2 regions of the Neobacillus sp. DZ-9 genome follow, and region 2 is predicted to be linked to the other one. Evidence: riboswitches for the same ligand, from Rfam matches in the RefSeq annotation. Region 2 holds a riboswitch; the other holds the start of a gene.
What was found. A riboswitch is a leader RNA that binds a small molecule or an ion and turns the genes downstream of it on or off. The one in region 2 is predicted to bind FMN.

Region 1 (16,128 bases), on a different contig from region 2:
GCCATTTCTAAGGGTAATGAGATGGCATTCTGCAGGGGCACCTAACCTTAAGGGCAGCGTGGTTGTTCCATATCCATTACTAATTAAAAGGGTTGTATTTTGAAGTTTAGTCAGCCTTCCTCTTTTATAGGGACTATAACCGAAAATATGAATCTGCCCTCCATGGGTATGTCCGCTTAATACTAAACGTATTTCATGCTCCGGAAGGATTTTGTTTGTTATATTAGGATAATGGCTTGCCAAAATTTTAAAACTGTTTTCCTCTGAATCTAACAGCGCTAACTCAAGGCGGTCACGATTTTGGTTTAAGTCATCCACTCCAAGCAAACATAATTTTTCTCCCTGATTTGATTCAAAGGTAACGGAAGTATTGTCTAACACTTTAATACCATGGTCCATAAAGATAGCATCTAATTCACGATAGTCAATCTCATAGTCATTGTTTCCCCAAACAAAGTAAACGGGTCCAATTCGTTTTAATGTGTTTAAATTGGTTTTCACTCTCTCAATGGGGACCCCCTTTTCTGTTAAATCTCCCCCTATGATGACAATATCAGCCTTCCCTTTAACAATATTAATGATGGTTTCCGAGATTGTTCTTCTATGTATATCTGAAATAAAAAAGATCTTTACCTCTCCAAATGTGGCCGGAAAGTCCGGAAAATAAATATCCTGTTCATTCACTTTATTTTGAAAAGCTTGATTTAGCATATATAAAAGCAAAAGTATGCCGCCTATAATAATCAATATAACTAATATAATAATCATTCTCTTTGTTCCCCTTATCAAGGCTTAATTTTCTATGGAAATCATACCATAAAGAAGACTCAAACTAAAAAAAATGAGTGTTTCTTCCCAGCCAATATAAAAAAGAAGCAATAACACGATTCCAAAACCACAATATTCCAATAACATTAGGTTACTCCATGACATTTGCTTCCTCCATGCTTTTATCGTCTTATTGATAATCCCTTTTATTACCCCTCCATTGATTAAAATGCCAATGAATAAAGCAATTGCAGCAGCGAAGAATTGTAATGGATTTATGACAATTCCGACAAAAAAGTCAGTAAGTACATAAGGATGCGGTATTGAAATCCATTTAATCACTAAATATCCACATAAAAAAACAAAAGCAAAGTGAACTAACCTCATAAACATAAAAACCCCCTCCCATAAAAATATATGAGAAGAAGGCTATTTTTTTCCTATTCGTTATTAATCATCCTCTTGAATACTTAGAATTCGGAAGCCATGCTCTTCTAGTTTCTTTGTAAAGCGGTCAATATTGTTTTTCTTTTCAACCTTCATCACAATTCTACGAACAAGTCTATCTGTTTCATCAAACGTAACAAGTGATATGATATGCTCGTGAAATTGGTGAGCAATTTCAGAGAGGCGGGCAATCCGTCCCTCAGTTTCAACCGATGTAAAAGCAATTCTAACACCCGGGCGGTTTACACCAAATGCGCTTTCGAATGAACTTAATACATCGGACCGTGTAACAACCCCGAGAAATTGATGATTTGAATCAACAACTGCTAATAATGGAAAATCCTTTAAATCAAGGAGTGTCTTTTCAAATAATTCAGAGCCCTCTAAAAACTTTTCTTGGTGAGTGGCTATATCTTTTACTACCGTTAAATTTAAATATTCATCCTTTGGTTTATTCGATAGGAAATAATTTTCATAGATGCTGTATCTTGTGACTACACCTGCATATTGCTCACCTTGTAATACCGGTAACCCATCTATTTGATGTTTTTCAAGACTTTCCAAAGCCTGTTTAAGGGTTACATCTGCTTGTACAGTAAAGCATTCATGCTTTGGTATCATAATATTTTTCACGAACAATTTCCATCACCTCAAAGTTATAATCCTGCATCTTTATTATACTTCTACAAGACAATGAAAAACCCTTTCATATATTAAAGTTTTATGTCATGTTGGGATAAAACTTTCATATATTTAAATGATATTGAAAAATAGGGAGGGCCACAATGCACACTCATCAAAAGGTCTATCATCCGTATGCGAGTCCATTTGATCCCTGCAAGCCGATACTTGAAAAAACCTTTTCCACTCCACCTCATTTATATATTGGATTTCAGCCGCCAAATCTTCCGCAATTTTCCCCGCTTGAGGCTTTGAGAGCAGGCACACTTTGGAAGGATTTTTATGACCCGTATTACAATGCTTTTGAGAAAGCGGGAGGGGGACTGACGACGTGAAACAAGTTCCTGCCGAATATTATCAAATGATGGAACAGCTTCAAGCTGTTGACTTCGTCTTGGTTGAACTTACCCTATACTTAGATACTCATAACGATGATTTTGAAGCAATTAACCAATTTAATCATTATGTGAGGGAAAGAAAAAGGCTCAAAAAAGCATTTGAAAGTCATTTTGGCCCTTTGCAGCAGTTTGGCAACAGTTACTCCGGATTTCCTTGGAACTGGGACGATAGTCCATGGCCATGGCAGGTTTAATTTAGAGGGAGGGATTACATTAAATGTGGATTTACGAAAAGAAGCTCCAATATCCCGTTCGAGTAAGTACCTGTAATCCGACTTTAGCAAAATACTTAATTGAGCAATATGGAGGTGCTGATGGAGAGCTTGCCGCAGCATTACGATATTTAAATCAGAGGTACACCATACCTGATAAAGTAATTGGACTTTTGACAGATATCGGTACCGAAGAGTTTGCCCATCTCGAAATGATTGCCACAATGGTGTATAAATTAACAAAAGATGCTACCCCTGAGCAATTGAAGGCAGCAGGATTAGGGGCTCATTATGCTGACCATGACAGTGCACTATATTACCATAATGCTGCAGGCTCACCTTTTACTGCTACCTATATTACTGCGAAAGGTGACCCTATTGCTGATTTATATGAAGATATAGCAGCAGAAGAAAAAGCCAGGGCAACGTACCAATGGTTGATTAACATTAGTGATGACCCAGATATTAATGATAGTCTTCGCTTTTTACGTGAACGTGAGATTATCCATTCACAGCGCTTCCGTGAAGCAGTGGAAATTTTAAAAGAGGAACGTGGAAAACAGAAGATTTTCTAATTGATAAAAGAAGCAGATGGCTCTGCTTCTATTTCTTTTCATGATAAAGGTTTATATCATAATTTTTTTTCATAATCTCAAATACTAAATGACGGTTTTTCCATTCCTCTTCTTTTTTCCAGTAGTCCTTACTGCGGTCAACAATTTCACATCTTAGTTCATGATATTCCTTTTCTGCTTTATCCTTCTTCTCTTTCAGTAAATTCATGGCTCCATACATCCCAACAGAAAAAACTAAGAAGGTAAAGTTTTTAGAATCATTGACAAAAGCAGAAAACATTGCAGCAAACGAATAAGAATAAACACTGGCAACGGTAATATATAAATAAAGGAAGAATAATGCAGCCAATATGATTGTTCCCCAGATTGATAATTTATGCCAGTTTTTAAATTTGTCAAACTTTTCTTTTCTTTTTCTAACATTTTCAAGTGCCTGCTTTGTGGCTTGATCCGTATTTTCAAGTAATTGGATTGGAGAATCCATTTTATCAGCCTCCATTTCTCCGTATATAAATATGAACTTGTCCGCTTTATTATGATTTATATATAAAAAAACCGATCTAAAGATAGATCGGTTAGTTATTCAATGGTATTTTAAGTACTTGGCCTGCATCGATATTATTACCTTGAATATGGTTGGCCTTTCTGATAATGTCCATGCCTGATTGAGACTTATAGTACTCCATCGCGATATGATATAAGGTTTCTTTTGGCTGAACCGTGTGGTAAACAATTTTACTTTTCTTTTTGGGTACAGGTGGTTGGCTCTTCTTTGTTTCTTGTATCGGCTGACTATTTTTGTCTCCTGACTTATTTGCATCGATGTTGACTGGACTCGGAGCTGTGGAAATTTCTTTTGTACTATTCTCTTCAGTATTAGCTGCTTCAGTTGCTTCAGTTTTTACTTCGTTACTTTCTATTTGCTGCTCATCGACCTGTTTATTTTTCTCTTCAATTTCTGTTTTTTCTAGATTAATAGTTTCATAGCCTACAGAATCCCCAGAGGTCTTAACGGTACTGTTTATTTTCTTACCATCTAGATACGATATCACGCTGAAAATAATGACAGGTAAAAGGATAAAGAATAGAACCAACAGACGAATAACCGGGTATTTAAACTTCCATTTTGTTTTCTTCTTTTTTTGCCGGTGCAGCTGCTCTCTTGGCGGCAAATCACCTGATTCATCAATTTTTTCATTAATTTTTTGTATCCGCTGTTTTAACCTTTCAGCTTGATCTCGATACGGCTCCTCTTTATTCACGTAGAAACTCCTTTCTCGTCGTCATTACCTGGTGAACGTCTAAATTTTATATATACACCTAATAGGAAATCGATGATAAAATGCATGACAATCGTAACGGCTAAATTATCTGTCCACTCATATATCAGACCGATAAAAAAACTAAGGACGACTATATTTAAAAATAAAAACCAATTAAAAAGATAGCGATAATGGATAATGGCAAAAATAATACTGGCCAGTATGAGACCTACTTTTGTTTGGATGATCCCACGAAATAACAATTCCTCACTAAAAGCGACAATTGCCGCAATGATGAAGATATGAAGAACATTTCTATGTTTAAAAATTCTTTCATTTAAACCACCATCATCATAATAGGAGGATGGAAGACAGTTCATTAAGATTATATCGATCATCACAACAGCTACTCCTGATGGGATCCCTATTAGAACTATATTAAAGTCCTTAAAGTGCAAATTATTCATATAAGCGAAATGATCAAAGAAAATAAACCCTAATATGAATGAAATGACTAAAAGGATGATTTGCGTCATATAGAGGTGAAGAAGTAACTCTTTGTCAGTTAAGTTTTTTATCAATTCATTATACTTCTTTTTCATTCGCTCAACTCATTCTTCTTTAATATTTTTCCAAGATACTCCATCCATGATAGTTCATTTGTTGTCATTTTCGTCTGGTCGATAGAAGAATGATAATCTTTCAGCTGAAGCCCGCATTGATCGCAGCATGGAATCACCTTATTGGTGAATGCATCATCAAAGTAATCCAAAATAAATTCCCTTCTACATACATTTGATTCCACCCATGTTTTCATTTGATATATATTGTTCATTTTCGCGGTTAACCTTTTCTTCAAAAATAATTGAATGGTTTTCTGAAGTTCTTTTTGGCTGTCTTGTGGTGCATCATTAATCAAATCCTCAAGGATACGCCATTGAATTTCATTAAAACCGCCTAGCTCTCTTAAATGATTATTCAATTGGAGCTTCCCATCCATATACTCTTCTTCCTGCTCTAATTTAGAAAACAGCCAATCAATTTGCTGCTCTGATGGAAGTTCCCCCTCTGCCAATTGAATCGGAAGGTACTCGTCCCCCGGAGAGTACAATAAAATGGAGATGCTAAGTTTTCCATCACGGCCTGCTCTCCCAATTTCCTGAAGATAGGATTCTAATTGCATAGGCATATGATAGTGGATGATAAATCGGATATTTTCTTTATTTACACCCATTCCAAATGCACTAGTAGCACAGATGACATCCAACTGCCCGTGAATAAATTGCTGTTGGATTAATACCCTAGTATCAGGATCCTGTCCCCCGTGATAGGCCATGGTTCGGCAAATTCCCTTTTCTGCTAATAAAGAAGCCATTTGCTCAGCTGATTTTTTACTGGAAAAATAAATAATTCCGGGTTTCTGCAGTTTAGAAACCAACTCAACTACCCGATCTTGTTTATCATTGTAATCCGCTATTTTCTCCACTTTAAAAGCAATATTGGGACGATCTATGGTTGATTCCATTTTTTTACAATTTTCAATACAAAGTGATTGAATTATATCCTTCCGAACTTTCTTTGTTGCTGTTGCAGTGAGAGCAAGTGTCAAAGGATTTCCCAAATGTTGGCGAATATCGCCCAGTTTCGAATAATCAGGTCGAAAATCATATCCCCATTGTGAAATACAATGGGCTTCATCTACGACAAACAAGGAAAGGGACAGCTCACCAAGCTTTCGTAAAATAAAAGGAACACTTAACATTTCCGGTGAAATAAAGATAAATTTATATTTGTTTAACTGGCGCAGGACACTATTTTTTTCCTCTTGTGTAAGAAATGAATTCAATGCAACCACTCTTTTTTCACCAAAGCGCTTAAATTGCTCTACTTGATCCTGCATTAGGGAAAGGAGAGGAGAAATAATTAATATGTGGCCCTTTAGAATAAGCCCAGGAAGCTGGTAACATAAGGACTTTCCTGTCCCAGTTGGAAGCATGGCGAAAGTATGCGTTCCTTCTAAAATAGAAGTGATTACTTCCTTTTGTCCTATCTTGAATGAGTCATAGCCAAAATGTTTTTTTAATAGAATCTCTAACTCCATTATCGCTCACCATACTTCGCCAATACTAATCTTATTTGAAAGTAGCTGGCCGTTTTCACTTTGTCCCTGATTAACTTAAGCTGCCGTGATTTAGTTTGCCGTGAAATTTCCAGAATTGTGTCCTGCAGATTTTTTTCTACATAGTCATCAATTGAAAAATCATTTTTATGTAAGGCAAATTCTACAAAGTGGTCCTCAATTGTACTTAACTTTAAATGCCTTTTGTCTGCAATCATCTCAAGGGAATATCCTTGATTTAATAGACTCCATGTTTTTCTGGATGAAATTGTTAATTCATTATTTTGTTTTAAATCCCTCATAAGCAACGATAATAATGGAAAGTACTTTGGTTCTCGATTAATCTTTTGCAGCAAGTAATGGATAATATTGATAAATTCAATATTATAATCGTGAATATCCATATTCAGCCTCTTAGCTGTCTGCTCAGAAGTTAACCCAATTTGTTGATACCCTGTCAATCGGAAGATTAAAACAGAAGGATCAGTATTGTTGGCTTCTTTAAAACTATCTACCAGCTCTGAATAAAGCATGCTTCCCATTTTCTGCCTGGGTACTTGGACTTCTTTTATTATTGTTTTCAACCAAAAATGAACATCTTTATTTTTTTGTATAGGGATATATTGGGTCTCATGATACACAAAATTTGAAGCTACTTGGACTAACAAAGATAATCTTTCCCAAAAATTCATTGTAAATGGGTGATAATCCCAACCATTCAGAAAGCTGGGCATCTTATTGTCATTTAAATTTACCTCTCCATCTGGAGTAAGGATGTATCGCTGCTCCCCACAATTGTGGATCCACTTTTTTTTAACCATATTGCGAATGATATCTTCGAAGGATTCTCGAGTTAGAGTATCATATATCCCAAATAAATGTTTCAGTGAAAATAAATGTGCATCTTGAATCGTTTGTGATGATTTTTTCCCATTTAAAAGGTGATAGATGGAATAAATCGTCCTTTCCCTATTTAATTTCTTTAAACAATTTAGAAGAATCGATTCAATTTGTTTCATCAAGCGCCCCACACTTTTCTGATGGTATCGACAAATTACCCATTTTTTCTCTCTTATTTTAACATGAAATGACAGTTCTTGTTGCTCAAAATTATGCTAAAGTAACATAAACAAATCAACAAACCGGGTTATATAAAAGCAACTTTCTATTGAAAAGTTACTCGTACAGTTTTACAATAGATATGAGTAATGCATTTCCATATAATATGGATGAATTTTGTTATATTACTGGGAGGTTTTTTTCATGGCAAAGTACACAATTGTTGACAAGGAAACTTGCATCGCATGTGGCGCATGCGGAGCAGCAGCACCAGATATCTACGATTACGATGATGAAGGCATTGCATTCGTAACTCTTGACGATAATGAAGGAATCGTTGAAATTCCTGATGTTTTAGTTGATGACATGATGGATGCATTTGAAGGCTGCCCAACAGATTCCATTAAGGTTGCTGACGAGCCATTCGATGGCAATGCAACTAAATTCGAATAATATTTTGTCAAAAAAATATTGTTAAGCTGCTAACCCTCTTCTGAATTTGAAGAGGGTTTTTCATTTTGCAATAAGAAAAAGGCAACCACATTATTTGGCTGCCTTTTTCTTATTATACACTTTTTATTACGGATAATTTATTTATCCACGTTTGCAGTCGAATGAATAATAACATAAAGATAGATGACATAATCACACCTTTAATAATATTAAACGGAAGGATTGCAGGCACAACTATGTTACGCATGTCAGGATATTTCAAAAGGGCTGTATATGCTGGAAGAATGACAAAGTAATTGGCAATACTCATGATCACGGCCATCGTAATTGTCCCAAGAACCAATGCAATGGTCATTCCCTTACGTGTTTTCATTTTAGTATATAAATAATAGGTTGGCAAAATAAATGAGATTCCCGCGAGAAAATTAGCAATATGGCCAACAGGTATTCCAGTTGGACTACCGGTCGCTAAATAATTGAGTACAACTTTGATAAATTCGACTACAATTCCTGCAATTGGCCCAAAAATTAATGCTGCAATTAACGCTGGGATGTCACTGAAATCAACTAATAAGAAATTTTGAAAAAACGGCAGCGGAAAGTTTAATAGCATTAGTAGATAGGCAATACTGCTGAGCATTGCAATTGAAACCATGGCCTTTACATTTGTTTTCTTCATTTCTTTCATCTTCCTCTCTCCTTTTTTGATCCATCACCTTAGGAAGAGAGGTTCAGCATACTGATGCCCTGTAAATAATAAACCCCCAAGTAAAAAATACTTGAGGGAGTACAAAGGCACGCTTAATAAACGTTCTCAAAATCATTATTTTTTGAACGCTTGCAGAACCTCCATCTTCTCCCATCCAGACTATACTGTCGGCTTTGGAATCGCACCAAATCCTGCCTAAAAGGCTCGCGGGCTTAAGAGTATACTCTAATACCGCCGATCGGGAATTTCACCCTGCCCCGAAGATAGATCGATATGAAATTATAAAATTATTATACTTGAGAAATGGTATTTTGTTAAGTAAAAATAATTAAACCCGTAAACAATATCATTCACGGGTCACGTACTCCTTTATTCGACAAATAATATTTGTTGCGGTTTAATCACATCAGTATACAAATGATTAATATCCTTTAATCTCTCGACGGAAATATTACTTTTTTTAGAAATCGAGTATAGGGTATCACCTTGTTGAACGACATATTTATTAGCTTTTGTGTGAATTGTACGGCCTTTAGTTGAGCTTTTAATATGTGTGCTAGCTTCAAGGACAACATATCCGCTAGAAGCAACTCCGCCTTGTACAAACTCACCTACATCCGCTTTTCCTAAAAGCCTTTGAGGGTCGATTGCATATTTCTTATCATATCTCCATTCTAATTCATGTGTTTCAAAATGAAGATGGGTTCCTGTGGCTTGTCCAGTTCTCCCCATTTTTCCAACGACGTCACCTTGTTTTATGCTTTGGCCAACATAAACGTTACGTCGAGTTAAATGTGCATAAACAGTAACAACCTTACTTGGGTGTTTAATAAACACGACATTTCCGTATGTATTGGAAAAATACGATTTGATGACAATTCCGTCATCAACCGCCAGAACCGGCGTATCGATTTTCCCAGCAATATCTATCCCTTTATGTTTTCCCTGCCTTGTTCCATATGTATCAGAAATGACTCCATCTGCGGGCCAAATCCAATGTTCCTGTAATTCCTTCATTTTTTCCAAACTTGCAGCTTGTGAATGTTTCCCTCCTAAAAACAATAAACTGACACAAAGTGCCATAATAATGGCAATCAAAAACCTCTTTATGTAGTCACGCATTCTAATCCTTTTCCTCCTTAAATCTTCTACTCACATCCACCATATGTTTCCAGTTTCTAGTTTAGAACTTAAACTAAATAGGTGATGGACCCTGAGCATACTTGTTATAATTTGGAGACATCAACTATTTTATGCATAAATTAAAAAAATCAACCCATTATAGGTTGATTTACATTTATTGGATATTGCGCAAATTTGGAGCAATTGGCACTTTATTTTCCTTTGATAAATCAAAGGGGCCTATATGTGTTAACGGGGAATTCTTAACAACAATTTTCTCAACCTCAAAATCCTTAGCGGTTAACATCAGAGCCTCAAATGAATATAATGTCAGTTGATTATCTTTTAACGTAGAATCCTCCTTAATAGAAAAAGATAAAGTTTTGTCCGTAATGGTCACATCATAAATCTGAAATGATGGCTCAAGCGACCTTTTCAAACCATTTTCAGGTTGGTCCGTCCTCATTGCCTCTAAGGCAGTTACAAAATCTTTATAGGTAGTTTTGGTTGGAGTTAAGTAGGGTAATTTACTGCCCACAGGATAATAAAACAAAAAAGCATGTTTTTTGTCGCTTACAATATTCTGTTCTTGCTTGCTTCCGTAATTACCTAATTCTATACCTGGTTCTCCATTTGTTGAGAACTTTATCTTTCTAAGGTTACTATTTGATGCTATATCTTTTTGTAATACATTAATAAAATTTGTTTCATTGGTCGCACCTTGTCCGTATAGGTGGTTTGAAGGTACGTCAACATTTACAGTATTATTATTTTTATCTAGCTCCAAAGTCGCATTTATCGGGTAGAATTCACTTAATCCCCATTCTTCTTCTTTTAGAGAAGCCATATTTTCTGCAAAAACAGTCAGCCAGGATTTATTGCCTGCGTCGGAAACAATAGTAGAAACAGGAATAAGAATCTGGGCTTGTTGGTCAGGTATCCAATAGGTTAACACCTTACCATTACCCACTTCATCATCATAAATCGCAGATTTCATGACTTCAGTACTTAAAAGCTTTGCCTCTTTGGTTCCGGAGTTTACCCCCTCCTTTGAGGTTGATTCCCCCTTATTCATAGCAATTCCGGCATCTTTATTTGCTGCGGATTGCTCCAAGGACCTTTTTTCTTGAGCTTGATCAAATGAATTATTTGTTCGATCCATTAAGTTAGGAACTAAAATAAGAAAAAGAAGCATGGCCGCTGCAGTTGCGATACCTGGCAATAACCATGGTAGCAATTTGCGCTTTTTTATAGAAAGATTCTGGTAAATGTCACGAGGATCGCGATGATCTTGTATTTTGGGCATTTGCCTTAATAATTCCTCGAGGTGCTTATCGCTCCACTCTGACTTTCTCACTATTTAATCCCTCCTTTTCATAAAACATTTCCATGTGCTTCTTTAAGACTTTTAAGGATCGATGCTGTGTTGTTTTTACTTTACTTTCTGTCCATCCTAAGGTTTTTGCTGTTTCAGCAATGGATAAATCTTGTAAATACCTTAAAATGATTACCGCTCGTTGATCCATCGTGCAATATTCTAAGCATTTGTAAATCCATTTAATCTCTTCCTTTTGGATAGTTATCTCTTCTGGAATAGGATAGTCATCCTTAACTTGATTGGATGACCAATCAAATTTTTCGAAAATTCTTTCCTTCCATCCCTTTTGCTTCCGAAAAAAGTCAATAGCCACATTTCGGGCAATAGAAAAAAGCCAGGTCTTTTCACTGCTTTTCCCCTCAAAACGATTATAGGACTTAAAAACTCTTATATAAACTTCCTGGACAAGATCCTCGGCATGTTCTTTGTTTCTAACCATATAAAATAGAAATTGAAACACGTCATGATGATATTTTTGATAAAGTTCATCGAAAACGGAGTCCATCAATTCCCCTCCCCGTTCATAAATATTAGTCGATAATTATGTATAAAAGGTTTCACATATAAATATAGACTTTTTTTAGGTAAAAAGGAAGGTATTTATTGGAAGTCGGAAACCCAAAAAAATGCCCATCCGAATTGGATAGGCTTTAAAAATGTTCCTCGTGAATCAAGAACAATCGGCAAAATACCTGTTCTTTTTACTATTTTCGAGGAAGCAGGAAGGAAAATGTCGTCCCTTGTCCTTGCTTGCTTTGAACAGAAATATGCCCCCGATGGGCATCAATAATATTTTTGGCTATAGCAAGTCCCAGTCCAGTTCCTGCCCTTCCTCTGGTCCTTGCTTTATCGGCCTTATAAAAGCGTTCAAAAACAAATGGTAAATCTTCTTCAGGAATCCCTAAGCCTGAATCCTGAACTTCTATTCTAATCCCCTTGTCTTCTGAAGTTACATTTAACCGGACTGAACCGCCTTTTGGTGTGTGTCTTATGGCATTGTCAATTAAGTTTGTTAAAACTTGTTCAATCCGATCAGGGTCAAAGAAAACAACGGAAATTTGGTCATCTATATCAGCGTGTAATTGAATCTCATTATCTTTAGCAAGGCCTTGAAACTTATGGATAATCCTATTTATAAATGAAGAAATATTTATTTCATCGATTGTCAATTGGATATGTCCCGCTTCCATTCGAGCTAAGTCAAGAAGTTCATTCACCAGCCTTCCCATACGAAGGGATTCATCATAGATAACCTTTGCCATTTCTTTTTTCTCTTCTTGGGATTCAGCAATATCATCCACAATTGCTTCACTGTATCCCTGTAACATCGAAATGGGAGTTCTAAGTTCATGTGAAACATTGGCAATAAAGTCTTTTCTCATTTTTTCCAATTGCCTTTCCTTCGTCATATCCCTTAAGACCGCAACGGCTCCACGAATAAAGCGATTGCTGTATAAAGGACTGACAAGGATTACCCAATGGCGGCCCTGAAGAGAAATTTCCCCGACCTGTTCTTTCTCTGTATCTACTGCCTCCTGAAAAAGCTCCATGACTTGCGATGGAATGGCCTCCGAACTAGGTCCAAATTCACCGTTTTCATAGTACCAGTATTGAAGAAAGCGGTCTGCAGGCGGATTGGTGATCAATATTGTTCCATCCCGATTAAAGGTGATTACTCCATCTGCCATACTGCTTAATATGCTAGAGAGCTGTTCCTTTTCCTGACTAAGGGCATTCATATTGAATTTCAATTGTCGTCCCATTTGATTAAAGGCAGTTGCCAGTTCCCCGATTTCATCATGTGTTAGAATCGGTACCTTAGTATCAAACTTTCCTCTCGCCACTTCAAACGCTGCCTCTCTCATTTTCCGTAATGGCGCCGTTATTCTGGTTGATAAAAAGAAGGCAAATATAGTTGTCAGAATAATCGCAACACCAGCGACAAGTAAAATAAATCTTGTTGTAGAGCGGGATGTTTCCTGCATGTCTTCCAAAGATTGATAAATAAACACAGCACCATTTTCTTCACCAGTCAAGTGAAGAGGTACACCAATAATGGAATAATTGGCATCGTCATTATTCCTTATCTTTTCTGATGAGAGGTTTGAGATTTTTTCGACAGTAATGTTTTTATTAAATACTTTAGATAATTCTGGATCAATTTTTATATCTGAAATGGATAATTTCTTTCCCTTTTCCGTATTCGGAGAGTAATAGATATCTTGTTTGTTTTTAACAATTAGCACTTTGGTATCATTATCAAGAATCTCCCAAGATATTTCTAATCCTAATGGAAATTTATCATTAGGATGGTTTTCGAGAACACGGGAAATTTTTTCAGCTGTGTGTGTCAAATCACTTTTTGTTACCTTGATGTTATTGTTTTGGGTGTATTCCAAAAGCATGACTGTTAGGATAAATAATACAAAAGATACTAATAAAAGGATGGTAAACCAAAGTTTACCTACAACACTTCTTAAAAAGGTCATTCATTAATTACCTCAAATTTATACCCTACACCCCAAACTGTAACGATCATTCTTGCTGCCTGTTCAGACACTTTGTTTAACTTTTCGCGGAGACGCTTTACATGCGTATCAACGGTTCGCAAGTCACCAAAAAATTCATAATGCCAAACTTCTTTTAATAGCTGCTCGCGATCAAATACTTTATCTGGTGCCTTGGCAAGAAAATATAGCAATTCATACTCTTTAGGTGTCAAGCTTACATCTTTGCCTTCAGCAGCTACTCTATGGGCATCATTATCTATAGTTAAATGTGGAAACACAATTACATCCTTAGTAGTTGTTTCGGTTTGCAGATAGCTAGTTTGTGAAGATCTTCTTAAAAGAGCTTTTACACGCAGGACAACTTCCCTTGGGCTGAAAGGTTTCACAATATAGTCGTCTGTTCCTACCTCAAATCCCTGAACGCGATTAACCTCTTCCCCTTTTGCCGTTAACATGATAACGGGAGTTGCCTTTTTCTCCCTAAGCTCACGGCAAACTTCAATACCATCTTTGCCGGGCATCATTAAATCGAGGAGTATGACATCATAGTCATTATCTATTGCTTTGATTAACGCCTCATTACCGTCTTCAGCTTCATCAATTGTATAGTCTTCACGCTCTAAATACATTTTTAATAAGCGGCGAATTCTTTCTTCATCGTCTACTACTAAGATTTTCACGTCTTTTTCCATTATTAATCCCCCCATGAGGTTTATTTTACAAAATGGTAATGGTTTTTGCTATATTTTCAGGGAATTACTCCTATTAAAAGTGTCAATATTATGACAAAGGTATTTTTTTGAAAATTACTATTGCTTTTTTTAACACTTATTAATTTAGTCTGTTCATTTCCACTCCAGGCACTTCGCGCACCTTAGGGCGGTCCGGGAAGCCTCCTCAGCGCTGAAGCGCCTGCGGGGTCTCCCCTGCCCCGTCCTCCCGCAGGAGTCTTAGTGCCTTCCGCTCCAATGAACAGTGTTAAAAAATCAATATTTCCCTTTAACACAGCTTTTTAAAAAAACCTTCACTTAAAGTGAAGGTTTTTTTAAATTAACTGCCTGCGTAGGAATGCAGACCGGCAATGACTAGGTTTACAGCGACTAAATTAAACATAATAATGACAAAGCCTATTACGGCAAGCCAGGCTGATTTTTCTCCATGCCATCCCTTCGATAAGCGAAGATGCATAAATGCCGCATAAAAAAGCCAAGTAACTAAAGCCCATACTTCTTTTGGATCCCATCCCCAGAACCTCGACCATGCCATTTGTGCCCAAATCATCGCAAAGATTAGTGCCCCAAGTGTAAACACGGGGAATCCAATTAGTACTGATCGATAGCTAATTTCATCAACGAAATCGAGCTTAATATTTTTTACTAGCGGCTTAAGTGCAGCTGCAATCCGCTTTCTTAAAATAACGCGAATTAATCCATAAAGGATAAGTCCTGCCATCAATGACCATATAACCGTATTTAATTTTTTTGCATTAATGAAAGCCGGCATTTCTACCAGTGGTTTAAACCCTTCTTTTGTCAACAGTTTTCCTTCATGCGGGCCAGTAATAGCGGGCATCGTATATTCAAGATTTGCTTCATTTCCATGTTTATCAATCCAGGTAAATTTCTCATGATAACCTGCCCCTGAAAATGCCGAGGAAACAGCGACAAAGCCCAGTACCGTTACAAGCGAAAACATGACCACTTCAAGCCAAAAGGTTCGTTTAGATGACCTCGATTGATCAATGGCCTTAACCAGATAAATTAATCCAGCAGCAAAACTAATGGCTAAAATTGCTTCGCCCATGGCTGCAGTGGTTACATGGATATGAAGCCAGTAGCTTTGTAATGCCGGTATTAATGGGGTTATTTCTCTAGGAAACATGCTTGCATAGGCAATAACCAGAATCGCAACAGGCATTGTAAACAAACCGAGTAAAGTTGTTCGATAAATAAAATATATAACTATAAATGCACCAACTAAAGCCATTCCAAAGAAAGTTGTAAACTCAAACATATTACTAACCGGTGCGTGCCCGGCTGCAATCCATCTTGTTATAAAATAGCCCAACTGTGATATAAAACCAATAATTGTTAAAAAGACAGCAATTTTCCCCCAGCGATTAGTTCCTTTCTTATCCGTCTCCCCCTTTTTAGAGGTAATGGAACCGCCGTAAAAAAGCGTTGCAGCTAAATAAAGAATAAAAGCAATAAACAATAAATTACTACTTATTGTTACCAACTAAACTACCTCCTTATCCTGTTTTTCCATTTGAAGTTGATCATCCGGCATATTCAGCTTCGTATCGATTAAAACCGTTTCTATTTCTCTCTTAAGTCCATACCAATTTTTATTCGTGTGTGCCGCAATCCAAACCTCACCGTTTTTGTTTTGCACCCAGATCCTGCGGTGGTTCCAATAAGCTCCTTGAATGACAC
Region 2 (16,128 bases):
TTCTGGGCAATCAGTACCGAACGCAATTGGCATGATGATATGCCTGAGGATTTACATACGAAGGAATGGTTAAAATTTGGCTTTAATATCGATGATGATGCAACAAGAGAGCTGATTAAAAAAGAATTACAAGCTAAAGGGGAGTTCGAACTAAGCAATTCCACCTTAAAAAACATCGAGGTAAATCCATCGGGAATCAATAAAGCAAAAGGACTCAAGATTGTCTGCGACCGCCTAGGAATACAAATGAATCAAGTGATGGCAGTCGGGGATAGTCTAAATGATATGGCGATGATTACTGAGGCCGGACTTGGTGTGGCAATGGGTAATGCCCAGGAGACAGTCAAACAGGCTGCTAATTGGATCACATCAACAAATGAAGAGGATGGAGTTGCCGAAGCCATTCGTAAATGGGTGCTTAAATAAGAAAATTTTCATGTTTTGGAATAAAGATTGTATAGGAAGAAAAAGGATTGGTAAAAATAATCAAGCAAGTATAATTTGCAAAAAAATGTTATGGCTACATGCTAGGAGGCTACAAAGAAATGGAAACAGGTAGAGTAAAATGGTTTAACGGTGAAAAAGGTTTTGGATTCATTGAGCGCGAAGGCGGCGATGATGTATTCGTTCACTTCTCAGCGATTCAAGGTGAAGGCTACAAAACCTTAGATGAAGGTCAAGAGGTTACGTTTGAAATCGAAAATGGACAACGTGGACCACAAGCGGTTAACGTCCGTAAATCATAAGTAACATTAAAAAAACAGACTCAGGTTACTGGGTCTGTTTTTTTAATGTTAGCCTTTCATTAAACACCCATTTTTCTGCGTGAGTTGCTTACTTTTTTCGTTTGCTGGCTTGTTAGTTTTTTCGTTGCTTGAGAACCGCTCATATTCCCACTTCCAGCGGCTGCCTTGTTCTTTTTGTTTTCAAGCTGCTGTTTCATAGCTTCTTGTAAGCTAATTTTCTTTTTTTGTGTTTCAGCCGGATTTACTTGATTAGATTCTGACATAATTGCCTCCTAAAATAGATGATAAATACAGTATAATCTATTTTTTTACATATTAAAATTTAATAAATACAAATTTTTTGGACGTTCTTCCTTAATTTTGGAAAAACGTCCTTTCTTTTTAAAACCTATGTAATAGTGGGTGTAGATGTTTAATTAATGATAATCAATATTAATTTATAATAATTATAAATTAATATTGATTTTAATAAAATTTATATTATAATTTAGTCAAGGGTTAAAAAATTGTTTATGAGGTGATCAAATGAGTAATGAAAACAAATACTTAACAACAGGAACTGGAGCACCAGTCGGTGATAATCAAAATTCAATAACAGCAGGGTCACGGGGACCAATATTAATCCAAGATGTTCATCTCCTTGAAAAATTGGCCCATTTTAACCGGGAGCGTGTACCTGAGCGTGTTGTTCATGCAAAAGGGGCTGGTGCGCATGGATATTTTGAAGTGACAAATGATATGTCAAAATATACAAAGGCTAAGCTTTTTAACGGTGTTGGAAAGAGAACACCTATGTTTATCCGTTTCTCAACCGTTGCTGGTGAATTAGGTTCTGCAGATACCGTTCGTGATCCCCGCGGCTTTGCGGTGAAGTTTTATACAGGAGAAGGTAATTACGACCTTGTTGGAAATAACACACCTATTTTCTTTATTCGTGATGCGATTAAATTCCCTGATTTTATTCATACACAAAAAAGAGATCCGAAAACCCACTTGAAAAATCCAAATGCAGTTTGGGATTTCTGGTCATTGTCACCTGAATCGCTGCACCAGGTCACATATTTAATGGGAGACCGCGGACTTCCAGCAACCTTAAGACATATGAATGGCTACGGCAGTCATACCTTTAAGTGGGTCAATGCTGAAGGTGAAGCAGTTTGGGTGAAATATCACTTTAAGACAGAGCAAGGCGTTAAAAACATGGCGGCTGATGTTGCAGGTAAATTAGCAGGAGAGAATCCTGATTATCATACTGAAGACTTATTTAATGCGATTGAAAAAGGCGACTTCCCTGCCTGGAGATTGCATGTTCAAATTATGCCATTTGAAGATGCCTATAAATACCGCTTTGACCCATTTGATGTGACGAAGATTTGGTCCCACAAGGATTATCCGCTGATCGAGGTAGGACGCATGGTGCTTAATCGCAATCCTGAGAACTATTTTGCAGAAGTGGAGCAGGCAACTTTCTCGCCTGGAACAATGGTACCAGGAATCGAGGCATCACCAGATAAAATGCTTCAAGGGCGTTTATTCGCTTATTCCGATGCCCATCGTTACCGTGTTGGCGCGAACCACAATCTATTGCCGATTAACCGTCCAAAGGTTGAAGTGAACAACTATCAACGTGACGGTGCGATGCGTTCCGACAACAATGGCGGAGGTTCCATTTATTATGAACCGAACAGCTTTAGCGGACCAAAGGAAGCACCAGAACATAAGCAAACAGCCTTTGAGGTTACAGGTGCAGCAGAACAAGCAGCATATGATCAAAACGATCATTACACTCAAGCTGGGGATCTTTATCGACTAATGTCTGTGGATGAGCGGACACGTTTAGTAGAAACAATCGTTGGGGCGATGAAGCCTGTTGAAAGAGATGATATTAAGCTTCGTCAAATCCAGCATTTTTACAAAGCTGACCGAGAGTATGGCGAGCGGATAGCAAAAGGGCTAAATCTGGCCATTCCCCAGGAAGTTAAATAAATCTAGTAAACTATTAAGACCGTTCAGTTACTGAGCGGTCTTTTACCATTAAAGAATATCTGAATTTTCTACAAAAAACGACAGCATTTTCCCTTTTCTCCTATTAAACTTATTTATAAAGTCAAGGGGGGAGAGAATTGTTTAAATATAAAATCTTGGTCATCATGTTGATTTTTATAGGTGGTCAAGTACTATTACACTCAACGGCCTATGGCAAACAATACATAACCTATGAAAAAAAATCGTTTTTCAGTTTTTATGCTGATCAGCTTTTTGAGAGAAATAATAAACAAATTCATTCCATGGATAGGAAACCTTCCTATTATGATCAACTTTTGGCGCTGCAGCAAACACCCTATAATTTCTCAGTTAAACAGAAGGTGGCTTCAACACTCATAGAGGAACCAATTCGGATAACGTTTGCAGGGGATGCGATGTTTGATTGGTCAGTAAAGCAAACAGTCAAACAAAAAGGAGCGGATTATCCTTTCGAATATATTAAAACGGAACTTGATTCCAGTGATTTAAGCGTAGTCAATCTAGAGACATCCATTACCACCGGAGGGACTAAGCAAGGGAAACAATATACCTTTCGTTCAGACCCAATTGCGTTATCAGGACTAAAGAACGCGGGTTTTCAACTCGTTAGTCTGGCCAACAATCATTCGCTTGATTTTGGGCTACAAGGGTTTACGGATACAGTCGCCAATTTAAAGCAATATCAATTGGATTATGTCGGCGGCGGTTTGAACAAAGATGAAGCGTATGCAGCCAAATCCTATAGAATAAAAGGGAAAATTGTTAAAATACTGGCTTTTTCAAAGGTTCTGCCTGACTTTAGCTGGGTAGCGACAACTTCAAAACCTGGACTTGCGAATGGTTATGATATCAGTCTGATCAACCGAACCATTCAAACAGAAAAAGAGGATGCCGATTATTTATTCGTGTTTATCCACTGGGGCATTGAAACGAAGCGCACTCCTGAACCCTTCCAGCGAGAATGGGCAAAGTTAATGATTGATGCAGGTGCGGACGGGGTTATTGGAAGTCATCCCCATGTTCTGCAAGGCTTTGAATATTATAAAGACAAACCGATTGCCTATTCGCTCGGAAATTTCCTCTTTCCAAACTATATAAAAGGGAATGCAGCGCAAACGGGTGTATTACACTTGGATATAAAGAATGAAAAAATTGGGATGACTTTTGTGCCTTATCGTATCTCTAATGATCAAATTGTAAAACAAAATGATCGGGAACAACTTACTGTATGGAATGAACTCCAGCGACTTTCCTTCGGTGATTTGCAAATTCAAGATGGGATGATTAAAGACCCGGCTAGCGTTGCTGAAGCCGGAAACTAGAGAAGCAGAGGTAATTTATTTACCTCTGCTTTTTATGTGATTAATTTACAATTTACTGGAAAAAATACAGGTAATTAGAATGTGAAGGAGAAGTCATGTGAATCTGAACGTGATGTATGGGGCCATTTTTATTTTTTCAGCAATAAAATGGGGTGATTGGAAAAATTGGGGGGCCTATTACCCTACCTTTCTTTTCTTGATGGTTGGGGATTTGGTGTATCAGTTTTTATTTTTTAAACATAGCATGTGGGAATATGTTCCGATTGGAAGCGATAAATTATGGGCAAAGCACACACATATTGCTTTCTTAGTTATGTTAATAAAATATCCTGTGACGATCAGTATTTTTCTCGGCCATATGCCTAAGGCGGTTTGGAAAAAAATGCTTCATATCCTGGCTTGGACTCTTGTCTATACGATAAATGAATACACAGATCTGAAATTAGGAGCCATGGTCCATAAAAACGGCTGGAATTTATGGTGGTCTGCATTTTTTAGCTTTGTTATGTTTTCTGTTTTGGCTGTCCACTATAAAAAACCATGGTTAGCTTGGATCCTATCAGCGATATATGCTGCTTTTCTATGGAATATATTTAATATTTCACAAGATATTTTGAAATAATTCCTTTCGCGCGCAACCTAGGACAACATAGGTTGTTTTTTTGATGGAAATTTTTATGAAATATTATATTAACCGAATTATTAAGGAGGGATTTGAGTACTAAATTTAGAATATTTATAATATGATGATTTTAAAAGGGGGGATTTGCTTGGGAATCCAAGTAATAGAAAAAGAAGAGATAAAAGTAGTTGGAATTTCTTGGAGTGGAACTTATTCAGAAGCTGAGCTCATTCCGAGTCTATTTAAAGAGATGGAGAATCGTTTAAGAGAAGTTCCCCATCAAACGGAAGAGCCAGTGTTGATTGCGCCGTTTCATAGCAGGGAAACGGAGTTTACCTATTATGTCGCGAAACCGGTAGAAAAAATTGAAGCCATCCCAGAAGGCATGGTGGGATTTGCTATCCCGCGAAAAAACTATGTCGTTGGAGTCCATAAGGGCAGAACAGAGGAAGTTAAGAATACATATCTTAAAATGTTCGAATGGATGAAGGAATATGGCTATGAACAGGATCACTATGCTTTAAGTATAGAAGTCTATAAAGAAGAACATAAACAACAAAATGCAAATGGAGATCTCCATTTTGAAATTTATTTACCTGTGAAAACATATTAAAATAAAAGGACATTCCAGAATTTTTCTGAAAATAGGAGTCCTTTCCCTTTACTCTTTTATTAAAGTATACTACCATAGAAAGTATATTTTAATAATTCCTTCGGGGTAAGGTGAAATTCCTAACCGGCGGTGATGAAGCGATGCTTCTTAGTCCGTGACCCGGTTAACGTACTCGTTAAACGGTGGATCTGGTGAAATTCCAGGGCCGACAGTTAAAGTCTGGATGGGAGAAGGAAAAAACAGGGTTATGAAAAGGTCAAAAATTGCCTGTTTCTAAGCCTTGCTTTCCTATTGTCTTTATTTGGACCCTGAAGTGTAAATCCTTCAGGGTTTTTTGTATTCCTTTATAAAGGAGAAGAAAAAATGTTTACCGGAATTATTGAAGAAATTGGGTCAATCATAAATATTCAGAGGACAGGAGAATCGTTTGTACTAACCATTGACGCGAAAAGAATTCTTGAAGACGTCCATCTTGGTGATAGTATTGCTGTTAATGGTGTATGCCTGACTGTGACCTCCTACACGAGAAATCGCTTTACCGTTGATGTAATGCCGGAAACCGTTAGGGCTTCGAGTTTAAATATGGTTAAACGTGGTTCTAAGGTCAACCTTGAAAGAGCAATGGCTGCTGGAGGAAGGTTTGGTGGTCACTTCGTTTCAGGGCATATTGATGGTACAGGAATCATTAAAAGCAAAAAAGCATTAGAAAATGCCGTATATTATGAAATTGAGGCAGACCCCGAATTATTAAGATATATCATTGTAAGAGGATCTATAGCAGTTGATGGGACTAGCCTTACCGTTTTTGCAGTTTCCGAAAATAGCTTTACCTTATCTTTAATCCCGCATACCCTTGGTGAAAGTATATTAGGGCAAAAAGACTCTGGTGATATCGTTAATTTGGAATGCGATATGATTGGCAAATACGTGGGACATTTTATGAATAATCCTGGAAAAAATAATCAGCACAAAAGTAGTGGAGGAATTTCCGCTAAATTTTTAGAAGAAAACGGCTTTTATTAAAAGGAGTGATTATCCGTGTTTGATACCATTGAAGCAGCAATTTCTGATTTAAAAGAGGGAAAAGTGATCATTGTTTGTGATGACGAGGGTCGGGAGAATGAAGGTGATTTTTTGTCGCTCGCTGAAAAAGCGACACCAGATGTTATCAATCTTATGGCTACCCATGGAAAAGGCCTAATATGTGTTCCAATTGATGAAGAACTGGCACAAAAGCTGGAACTTGATCCGATGGTTTCAAAAAACACTGACCCGCATGGAACCGCCTTTACCGTAAGCATTGACCATAAATTTTCAACTACAGGAATTTCAGCATTTGAACGCTCAGCAACGGTCCTAAGCATGATTGATCCGGAATCAAAGCCAGAAGATTTTAAAAGACCGGGGCACATTTTTCCACTTGTCGCAAGAAGCGGGGGGGTTCTTAAGCGAACAGGACATACCGAAGCGGCCATAGACCTAGCTAAACTCTGCGGCTCAGCGCCAGCGGGAGTCATTTGCGAAATTATGAATGAAGACGGAACAATGGCCCGTGTCCCAGAACTTCGAAAAATTGCTGATAATCTAGAAGTAAAAATGATTACCATTGAAGATTTAATTAATTACCGAAAGAATAAAGAAAAAGATACTGCAAACAAATTCTAAAGAAATAAATTTTTTAGAAATTGATGATTGGAGCGGAAGGTGCTCGACTCCAGCGGGAGTACGGAGCAGGGGAGACCCCGCAGGCGCGCAAATTGCCGAGGAGGCTCCCCGGCACGCCCTCGGAAAGCGAGCGCCTGTAGCGAAAATCATCAACTAAGTTTATCGCCAAATAAAAAAATGGAGGAATTAAGATGGGACATATTTTTGAAGGAAATTTAGTAGGCTCAGGATTAAAGGTTGGAATCGTCGTAGGACGTTTCAATGAATTTATCACAAGTAAATTATTAAGCGGAGCGCAGGATGCACTAAAACGGCATGGAGTAAGTGAGACTGATGTTGACGTTGCATGGGTTCCGGGCGCATTTGAACTGCCGTTAATTGCTCAAAAAATGGCAAACAGCAAAAAGTATGATGCTGTCATCACACTTGGTACCGTTATTCGCGGTTCTACTCCACATTTTGATTATGTTTGTAATGAGACAGCAAAGGGAGTATCACGTATAAACTTAGACAGCGGGATTCCAGTTATTTTTGGTGTTTTGACAACAGATTCGATTGAGCAAGCCATTGAGCGTGCCGGTACGAAAGCTGGAAATAAAGGCTGGGAAGCAGCTGCAGGTGCAATTGAAATGGCAAACTTGTGCAGAAATCTCGATAAATAATTGATATTATTGCAAAAAAACATATACAATTTATAAAACTTTATTTATAATTTCAATTAACAAAAAATATATATTGAAATTTAGGTGTTAAAATCTTTTTAAGAGGATAACTTAAAAGGGAAGTTGGTGCAAAGCCAACGCGGTCCCGCCACTGTAAATGGGAGTTTACCTATATTAAAGTCACTGTCGAATTGATGGGAAGACATAGGAAGCAATGATCATGAGCCAGGAAACCTGCCTATCTTTTAATCGCCGAAATACCTACGAGGATAGGGGGTGAACGACTAGTCTCTGCTACTTATGACAGTTATTCTGTTTTTCAAACCAACATCTTCCGTTCATGGGGATGTTTTTTTTGTATCGGAAGAACTTTAGCTTGGCGGAGAAAACTTTATTTTTTGTAAATTAAGCTATTTAATTAGTATAAAGGGGAATAAAAATGAAGAAATTATATTCGCTATTAATCGTAATGTTATTGATTTTAGGTGCTTTATCAGGCTGTGCGGAAAAGAAAGAACAGGTTAAAGATGGAAGCAACACAAATGTTGAAAAAAAATCTGAGAACATTACTTTTCCCGTCACAATAAAGGATGCATTAAATAATAATGTTGTCCTCAATAAGAAGCCTGAAAAAATTGTTTCTCTAATTCCTAGTAATACCGAGATTGTTTTTGCATTAGGCCTTGGGAAGAACGTAGTGGGTGTATCTGATTTTGATAACTATCCAGAGGAAACGGCTAAAAAAGAGAAAATTGGCGGACAAGAGATTAATCTAGAAAAAATCATCTCCTTAAAGCCAGATGTAGTATTTGCCCATGCATCCAATGCTCAGAATTCAACTGATGGGTTAAAGCAGTTAACGGATGCGGGGATTCCGGTAATCGTTGTGAACGATGCACAAAATTTTGACCAAGTTTATGATTCTATTGACATGATAGGAAAGGCAACTGGGGAAAAAAAGAAAGCTGATGATATGATTCAAGGAATGAAAGATAAATTAGCAGAAATTAAGGCAAAGGCTAAAGAAATTAAAGAAAAGAAAAAGGTATTGGTTGAGGTATCACCTGCTCCAGAAATTTATACACCTGGTAAAAATACTTTTATGAATGAAATGCTAACGATTATTAATGCAGAAAATCTCGCTAATGATCAAGAGGGCTGGATTAAAATTGATCAGGAAGCTATGATTAAGCGAAATCCTGATGTCATTATAACTACATATGGATATTATGTGAAAAATCCAGCTGAACAAGTGTTAACCAGAAAAGGCTGGGAAAATGTCAATGCAGTTAAAAATAAACAAGTAATCGATGTTGATTCTGATCGCGTTACACGTCCAGGACCAAGGATTGTTGAAGGAGTAGAGGACCTTGCAAAGGCTATCTATCCAGAAGTTTTTAAATAATAAGGTATTCGCCTATGTGGCAGCTGGCATTTTCCTTATTTTTTCCATGTTATTAGGAATATCAATTGGCACCGTTTCTGTACCGGTGCCTGCCATTATTAAAATTATCAGCGCGAAATTCTTGGGATTTATTTCACTTGATGCAATCGATCCAATGTATACAAGCATTGTTATCAACATTCGCCTGCCTCGAGTGTTATTATCCGGTCTTGTAGGGGCTGCTCTTGCGATAGCAGGGGCGGCTTTTCAAGGTCTGTTAAGAAACCCGCTGGCAGATCCTTATACATTGGGTGTATCATCTGGAGCCTCTGTGGGTGCGGTCCTTACCCTTTTTTTTCAAATTTCACTTCCATTTATCGGCCCATTCACACTCCCATTGCTTAGTATCGTTTTTTCCTTTATTACCATTTTCTTGGTGATAACATTTGCTCGTAAAATTGAGCGCTCAATGAGAGTGGAAACGATCATTCTAACAGGTATTATTTTCAGTTCATTTCTGGGAGCTATAATTTCTCTAATGATTGCGCTTACCGGAGATGAGCTAAGACAGATTATAGGCTGGCTTCTTGGAAGTGTATCGATGAGAGGCTGGGAATACATAAAAATCATTTTGCCATTTTTCATTCTCGGTTCAGTAATCCTTATCTTAAATGGAAGAGAGTTAAATTCCATGTCCTTTGGGGAAGAGAGAGCCCGCCATTTAGGTGTCAATGTGTATAAGAGAAAGCTGATTATCTTGTCGGCTGGTTCTATTTTAACAGGAGCGGCGGTGGCTGTATCGGGAACAATAGGCTTTGTTGGGCTAGTTATCCCACATCTTTCGAGGCTGCTATGGGGGCCGGATCATAAACATCTCCTTCCTTTATCCATTATTACCGGAAGCGGATTTTTAATTTTAGCTGACCTTGTTTCAAGAATCGTTATTTCTCCGACTGAACTCCCGATTGGAGTCATTACAGCCTTAATCGGTGCACCCGTATTCGCAATAATCCTATTACAACGAAAAAGGATGGAAAGAAGTGGTTAAAAGAATGCTCAGCGTTCAACAGGTTACAGGTGGTTACTCTAGCGAAGCCGTTTTAAAAGATATTTCTTTTGAAGTCAAACAAGGGGAATTGTTTGGGATACTAGGCCCAAATGGGAGCGGAAAAACGACACTTTTGAAAATGCTAAGTGGTATTTTACCGATACAGAACGGCCGGATTCTGATAAATGAAAAATTGCTGCAGGATTACAAGCCAAAGCAGCTGGCCCAAATTATCGCGGTCCTTTCACAGCACTCCTCGCAATCGTTTGCGTATTCGGTAAAAGAAACAGTTTCTCTTGGCCGATATGCTCATCAAAAGGGATTGTTTCAAACATGGAGTACGCGGGATGAAGAAATAGTCCAAAAAGTAATGAGGCAGGTTGGTATCTCCTCGTTTCAACATAAAAATATTCAGGAATTATCGGGCGGTGAGAAGCAAAGGGTTTTTCTTGCACAAGCGCTGGCTCAGGAGCCGGAAATCCTTCTTTTAGATGAACCGACGAACCACCTGGATTTATCTTATCAAAAGGAATTACTTGACCATTTAAAACAATGGACGGCACAAAACAGATTGACCGTCATTTCTATTTTTCATGATTTAAATCTTGCGGGACTATATTGTGATCGCTTACTGTTGCTTGAAAAAGGCACCATTAATATCGACCATATTCCAAATGAAGTACTTAGGGAAGAACGAATTATGGATGTATATCATACAAATATCCAAAAACACCCGCATCCAAAAGTGGCAGCTCCGCAAATGGTTTTATTACCTGAAGTTACTAAACAGGAAATCATTGAAATAAATGAAGATTTGGTACATGTTACATATGATTATATCGAGCTTAAATCCCCCATTCCATTAAGAACAATGTCCTCGGGCGTTATAGGATCTGGAACTGGGTGGCACCAGACTTTTGTGAACCGTCATGTGGACAAAAACTACAACTGTAATGATCATCGATTGGAAATGGCGGCTTTCTTACGATCAAAAGGATTTGAGCCATCCGAAACCGTAGGAATGATGACGGCTGTAATATTGGAAGATGCCGTATACCAACAATTAAAACTGGATGAATTCTCCATATTTGTACTTGTTACAGCAGGAGTTGGCAATGCGGTTGATGCATCTAGAAGTGATAGGCATACGGTTGAATTGGTGCCTGGCACCATCAATACATGGATTTTTGTAAATGGAGAGCTGACCGAGGAAGCTTATATTCAAGGAATAATGACCGCTACCGAAGCAAAAGCAAAGGCCTTGCATGATTTAGAGGTTATCGATCAAGTTACTGGCACGATTGCTACAGGGACATCGACCGATAGTATTCTAATTGCCGCTACTCAAAATGGAAAGTTATTGGAGTTTGCTGGAACCATCACTCCCCTAGGGAAACTTATTAGTAAAGCGGTATATCAGTGCACCGTAGAAGCGATTCAAAAGTCCTGTAAGAGGAAACCATGATGATTGTATATCATTTAATATCGATAACCATTGCTTATATCATTGACTTACTGATAGGTGATCCTCCACGTTGGCCACACCCCGTTCGATGGATTGGTTCGATGATTTCGTTTATTGAAGGGAGATTGAATAATGGAGGATCCAAAAAATTAAAAGGGGTTATCATGCTCCTTTTTGTGTTATTCATATCCTTTATTGTTTGTTTGTTAATAGTGTTAATAGGTTACAAGATTCACCCCATTGCCGGGATTTGTATAGAAAGTATCATTATCGCAACAACGATTGCCCAAAAAAGCTTGAAGAAGGCCTCGTTGGATGTTTATCTCCCATTAAAAAAAGGAGATTTAATGGAAGCAAGAATAAAACTTTCCTATATTGTAGGCCGGGATACTGACTCATTGGCTGAGGGGGAAATTGCCAGGGGAGCAATAGAGACGGTTGCTGAAAATACGAGTGATGGAGTAACAGCACCGTTGTTCTGGGCTCTAATTGGCGGTGCACCACTTGCAATCGTTTACAGGGCAGCCAATACTTGCGATTCGATGGTTGGTCACGTAAATGATAAATATAAGGAATTTGGCTGGGCTTCTGCCAAATGGGATGATCTGATGAACTGGATTCCGAGCCGGATAACGGGAGTCTTCATGTTGATTGCCAACCGTCCGGAACACATGAGTTTACGTAAGGCCTGGGCTATTTTATTTCGGGATGCTAAAAAGCACCCAAGCCCAAATAGCGGCTGGGGAGAAGCTGCTGCAGCTGCCATTATGGGTATTCAACTTGGCGGTATCAACTATTACAAGGGAATGATATCAAATCGGGCAAAGATGGGGGAACCAATCCTGCCCATTCATTCAGGCCACATCATAAAGGCAAATGAAATTTTAAGCAAAACGGTCCTTTTATTTTTACTATTTTTATGGATTGGAGGGATAGCCCTTGAATTGGCCTTCACATGGCTCAAATCCGCAGTATCTATATAAAGCAATGGGACTTAAACTCCCTGACAAGCAGATTGATTTTAGTGCCAATATTAATCCGCTTGGTCCGCCGCCATCTTTACAGGAAAATTGGAATAGCTTTCTTCAAAAAATAATGGTTTATCCAGATCCTTTTGCGTCCAATCTTAAGGAAAGAATAGCAAATAACGAAGGCCTAACCGATGATTCCATTTTGATCGGGAATGGAGGTGCAGAGCTGATTTCCCTAATAGGAAGGATGATGGCTGGAAAAAAAGTATTGTTAGTGGAACCGGCCTTTTCGGAATATGAAGCAGCTTGCCGGGCTAATCAGTGCGAAATCTTTTACCATCAATTAATCGAACCAGCCTTTGAATTGAACCCTGATGATATACTCCCAAAATTGGAACAGGCAGATGCCTTGTTTCTATGTAACCCAAACAATCCAACAGGCATTCAGTATCCAGCATCAACGATCCTTTCAATTATAGAGGCAAGTGAAAAGTACAATTGCTTCGTAATCGTAGATGAGGCTTTTTATGATTTTTTAATAGATTATGAATTATTGACACCTTACTTAAACAGATTTTCTAACTTAATCATCATTCGTTCGATGACAAAGATGTTTGCCATCCCGGGTATTCGCCTAGGCTATATGTTGGCACAACCTAAAATCATTGCGGAACTCAGCTCGTTGCAGCCTCATTGGAGCGTCAATGCCATTGCATTATTGGCAGGTGAAATTTGCATGCAAGAGGCATCCTTTATCGAAAAGACTAAAGACTTTATTTACAATGAACGGAAAAGGCTGTTTCATTTCCTAAAAGATCAAGAATACCAGGTATCGGATTCTAGCGTTAATTTTTATTTATTGCGGGATCCTTTTATTGAAAATCAGTATGAGTTGTTTGAGTTTCTGATTTTAAAGGGATTCGTTCCCCGACATACCCTTAACTTTCCTGGTTTGGATGGAACATGGCTTCGCTTTGCGATTAAAGGTTCTGAAGAAAACAATCAGCTCATGGAGGTGCTGGCGGAATGGAAAAGGTCTCAACATTGATCTTTATAACAGGCGGAGTACGAAGTGGAAAAAGCAGCTTTGCAGAGAGGTTGGCAGTGGATATGGCAGAGTCCTGTGGGGGAAAGCTTCACTATCTTGCAACTGGTGTCCAATCTGATGATGAGATGAGAAAAAGGATCGTTAAGCATCAGCAAGATCGGGCAGCAGGGAAGCACCATTGGAAAACGGTTGAGCAATCTGTCCAAATAGGAAAGCTAGTAGAATATTTTACCGATCGAGATATTATTTTATTAGACTGTGTCACGACTCTATTAAACAATGAGCTTTTTATCAGTGACCGGGAATGGGATGAAAGCTTTTTAAAAAAGGTTACAGAAAATATCATCACTGGAATTATGGATATTAAAAACCGGGCAAAAAAAACAATTGTTGTCAGCAATGAGGTTTTAAATGTGCCATTAGACGGTAACAAACTGGTTTTCCTATACGGGAAAATGCTGGGACACATTCATCAGCAATTAGTAAAGGAAGCAGACCAGGCTTATCTTGTTGAGGCAGGTATCCCGATCCTAATGAAATAAGTGAAAGGATGAAAGGCGACATGATCCAGGTCTAGAAGTAAGGAAAATCAGGGAATTAAAGGATAAAAGGTTTGATGATCTTGCTTCCCAAATGAAAAGCCATATAAGATGGGATGTTTTGAAAGATCGAATCATGAATTGGAGTACAAAATGATAAAAATGCTAAAAGGTTTCTTAATTAATCTGCAATTTTTTACGTCTATTCCCATTCCATTAGAAATACCCATGGATAAGGAGCATTTAAAGAAATCTGTACAATCCTTTCCCCTATTAGGATTATTTCAGGGGAGTATTTATACTATTCTCATCTATGTTTGTTTAGAATGGACCCCATTCTCACAGCTGGCTGCTGCCTTCCTGCTATGGCTGGCAACCATTCTTCTTACAGGAGGAATCCATTTAGATGGCTGGATGGATGCTAGTGATGCGTACTTTTCTTATCGGGACCGCGAGAAAAGACTAGAGATTATGAAAGACCCTCGAACGGGTGCATTTGGAGTTTTATCGGTAATCATTTTATTGACCTGCAGATTTATCTTTATCTATGAGATTGCGAAGAACATCCAATTTTCATCTTACATCTTGATTATGGCAATCCCTTTTTTAAGTAAAAGTGTAATGGGTGCTCTCTTATTCACCGTTAAATCAGCCAAAAAAGAGGGTTTAGGCTCTTTGTTTCAAAGTGCCGCAACACTGAAAACATTGTGGGTTTACCCCGTTTACATCGCATCCTATCTGTTAGCAGTTATGGTATGGACTCAATCTATCCAGTTCTTAAGTATTTTAATCATTGTTGCTTTGGGATGTTTCTTTTTTAGCCGCTATAAATCTGTAAAATGGTTCGGCGGAATTACAGGGGATGTATTGGGAGCTGCCGTTGAAGGGACTGAGTTATTCCTATGGATGACTGTGTGGTTATTGCATTATTTCGCCATGGCATGACCCTAGCAAATAGAAGAAAAGCGTATTTGGGTTGGGAGGATTCCCCTTTATGCCCTGAATCGACGCAATTATCGACCAATAAGAGATATGAATGCTATTTTTCAAGTGATCTAAAAAGATGTCAGAAAACCGCGGAAATCCTATTTCCTGATCATTCCCTTATTCTATTATATAATTTACGAGAAATGCACTTCGGAAAATGGGAAGGGAAAACCTACACTGACCTGAAAGAAGACAAGCACTATCAAAGCTGGTTATCAGACCCAATGGGATTTGCTCCCCCAGATGGGGAGTCCTTAATGGGATTTACCGATCGAATTCAAGCCGGATGGAAACAAATTGTAAACGAAATAATGAATCAAAACCGGCGTCGCGTAGCAGTAATTACCCATGGCGGGGTCATTAGAATGTTATTAACACAATTTGCGCCGGATGAGAAATCGTTTTGGAATTGGGAAGTAATGCATGACAAAGGATATGAACTAATTTTTGAAAAAGAGGCGTTAAGGAGGGGGCAGCGATGCACTTTGTTACAGGAGGTGCCTTTAACGGTAAAAGAGCCTGGGTAAAAATATCCTACATGGTCAATGAAAATGATTGCTGGATATCTGCATATGATCATCATCCTCTCCCAGAGGAATTGGAAGATGATCAAGATTTGGTAATACTCGAAGGTATTGAAAAATGGCTGAAGGGTCTAGCAGTGGAATATGATGCAAAGCAATGCCGTGAAATCTGGAATAGCTATTTGGACCTTTGGACTTCATGGGAAAAAGCAAAGGCAGATCGGAAGATAATCATCATTGGGACGGATATTACCAAAGGGATTGTACCTATGGAAGCTGAGAATAGAAATTGGCGTGATATTACAGGATGGGCATATCAGGATTTGGCCAAAAAGTCACAACAAATGGATGTCATTTGGTATGGATTAAATCAAAAAATAAAGTAAAGGGGTTTAGGACATGAGAATTTATACAAGAACAGGTGATAAAGGAAAAACAAGTATTATTGGCGGCAGGGTAGATAAGGATGACCATCGAGTAGAGGCTTATGGGACAGTGGATGAAGTA

Region 1: another riboswitch for FMN. It lies ahead of AC59HZ_RS02905 (ECF transporter S component); the one in region 2 lies ahead of ribE (riboflavin synthase).

What each region holds. Positions count from the first base shown of each region.
Region 1 covers NZ_JCAIOL010000001.1:561,736-577,863, reverse strand. Annotated here, with positions in the region: gene AC59HZ_RS02965 (metallophosphoesterase) at 1-768, opposite strand, end outside; gene AC59HZ_RS02960 (hypothetical protein) at 793-1,161, opposite strand; gene AC59HZ_RS02955 (CBS domain-containing protein) at 1,219-1,854, opposite strand; gene AC59HZ_RS02950 (spore coat associated protein CotJA) at 2,001-2,231, shown strand; gene AC59HZ_RS02945 (spore coat protein CotJB) at 2,228-2,488, shown strand; gene cotJC (spore coat protein CotJC) at 2,512-3,081, shown strand; gene AC59HZ_RS02935 (YpbF family protein) at 3,110-3,565, opposite strand; gene AC59HZ_RS02930 (LysM peptidoglycan-binding domain-containing protein) at 3,657-4,343, opposite strand; gene AC59HZ_RS02925 (CPBP family intramembrane glutamic endopeptidase) at 4,340-4,945, opposite strand; gene AC59HZ_RS02920 (RecQ family ATP-dependent DNA helicase) at 4,942-6,444, opposite strand; gene AC59HZ_RS02915 (YpbB family protein) at 6,444-7,481, opposite strand; gene AC59HZ_RS02910 (ferredoxin) at 7,726-7,974, shown strand; gene AC59HZ_RS02905 (ECF transporter S component) at 8,087-8,653, opposite strand; FMN riboswitch at 8,822-8,952, opposite strand; gene AC59HZ_RS02900 (peptidoglycan DD-metalloendopeptidase family protein) at 9,053-9,805, opposite strand; gene AC59HZ_RS02895 (RsiX family anti-sigma factor) at 9,981-11,162, opposite strand; gene sigX (RNA polymerase sigma factor SigX) at 11,137-11,688, opposite strand; gene AC59HZ_RS02885 (ATP-binding protein) at 11,888-13,672, opposite strand; gene AC59HZ_RS02880 (response regulator) at 13,669-14,385, opposite strand; gene ccsB (c-type cytochrome biogenesis protein CcsB) at 14,744-15,931, opposite strand; gene resB (cytochrome c biogenesis protein ResB) at 15,932-16,128, opposite strand, start outside.
Region 2 covers NZ_JCAIOL010000003.1:302,133-318,260, reverse strand. Annotated here, with positions in the region: gene AC59HZ_RS10000 (Cof-type HAD-IIB family hydrolase) at 1-426, shown strand, start outside; gene AC59HZ_RS09995 (cold-shock protein) at 546-746, shown strand; gene AC59HZ_RS09990 (hypothetical protein) at 806-1,009, opposite strand; gene katA (catalase KatA) at 1,272-2,732, shown strand; gene AC59HZ_RS09980 (CapA family protein) at 2,870-4,093, shown strand; gene AC59HZ_RS09975 (CBO0543 family protein) at 4,191-4,715, shown strand; gene AC59HZ_RS09970 (GyrI-like domain-containing protein) at 4,837-5,328, shown strand; FMN riboswitch at 5,421-5,567, shown strand; gene ribE (riboflavin synthase) at 5,692-6,351, shown strand; partial or broken gene ribB (3,4-dihydroxy-2-butanone-4-phosphate synthase) at 6,367-6,972, shown strand; gene ribH (6,7-dimethyl-8-ribityllumazine synthase) at 7,185-7,655, shown strand; cobalamin riboswitch at 7,721-7,911, shown strand; gene AC59HZ_RS09950 (ABC transporter substrate-binding protein) at 8,095-9,060, shown strand; gene AC59HZ_RS09945 (FecCD family ABC transporter permease) at 9,026-10,087, shown strand; gene AC59HZ_RS09940 (adenosylcobinamide amidohydrolase) at 10,092-11,552, shown strand; gene cbiB (adenosylcobinamide-phosphate synthase CbiB) at 11,552-12,535, shown strand; gene cobD (threonine-phosphate decarboxylase CobD) at 12,492-13,571, shown strand; gene AC59HZ_RS09925 (bifunctional adenosylcobinamide kinase/adenosylcobinamide-phosphate guanylyltransferase) at 13,550-14,113, shown strand; gene cobS (adenosylcobinamide-GDP ribazoletransferase) at 14,264-15,055, shown strand; gene AC59HZ_RS09915 (histidine phosphatase family protein) at 15,025-15,624, shown strand; gene AC59HZ_RS09910 (bifunctional adenosylcobinamide kinase/adenosylcobinamide-phosphate guanylyltransferase) at 15,576-16,007, shown strand; gene AC59HZ_RS09905 (cob(I)yrinic acid a,c-diamide adenosyltransferase) at 16,021-16,128, shown strand, end outside.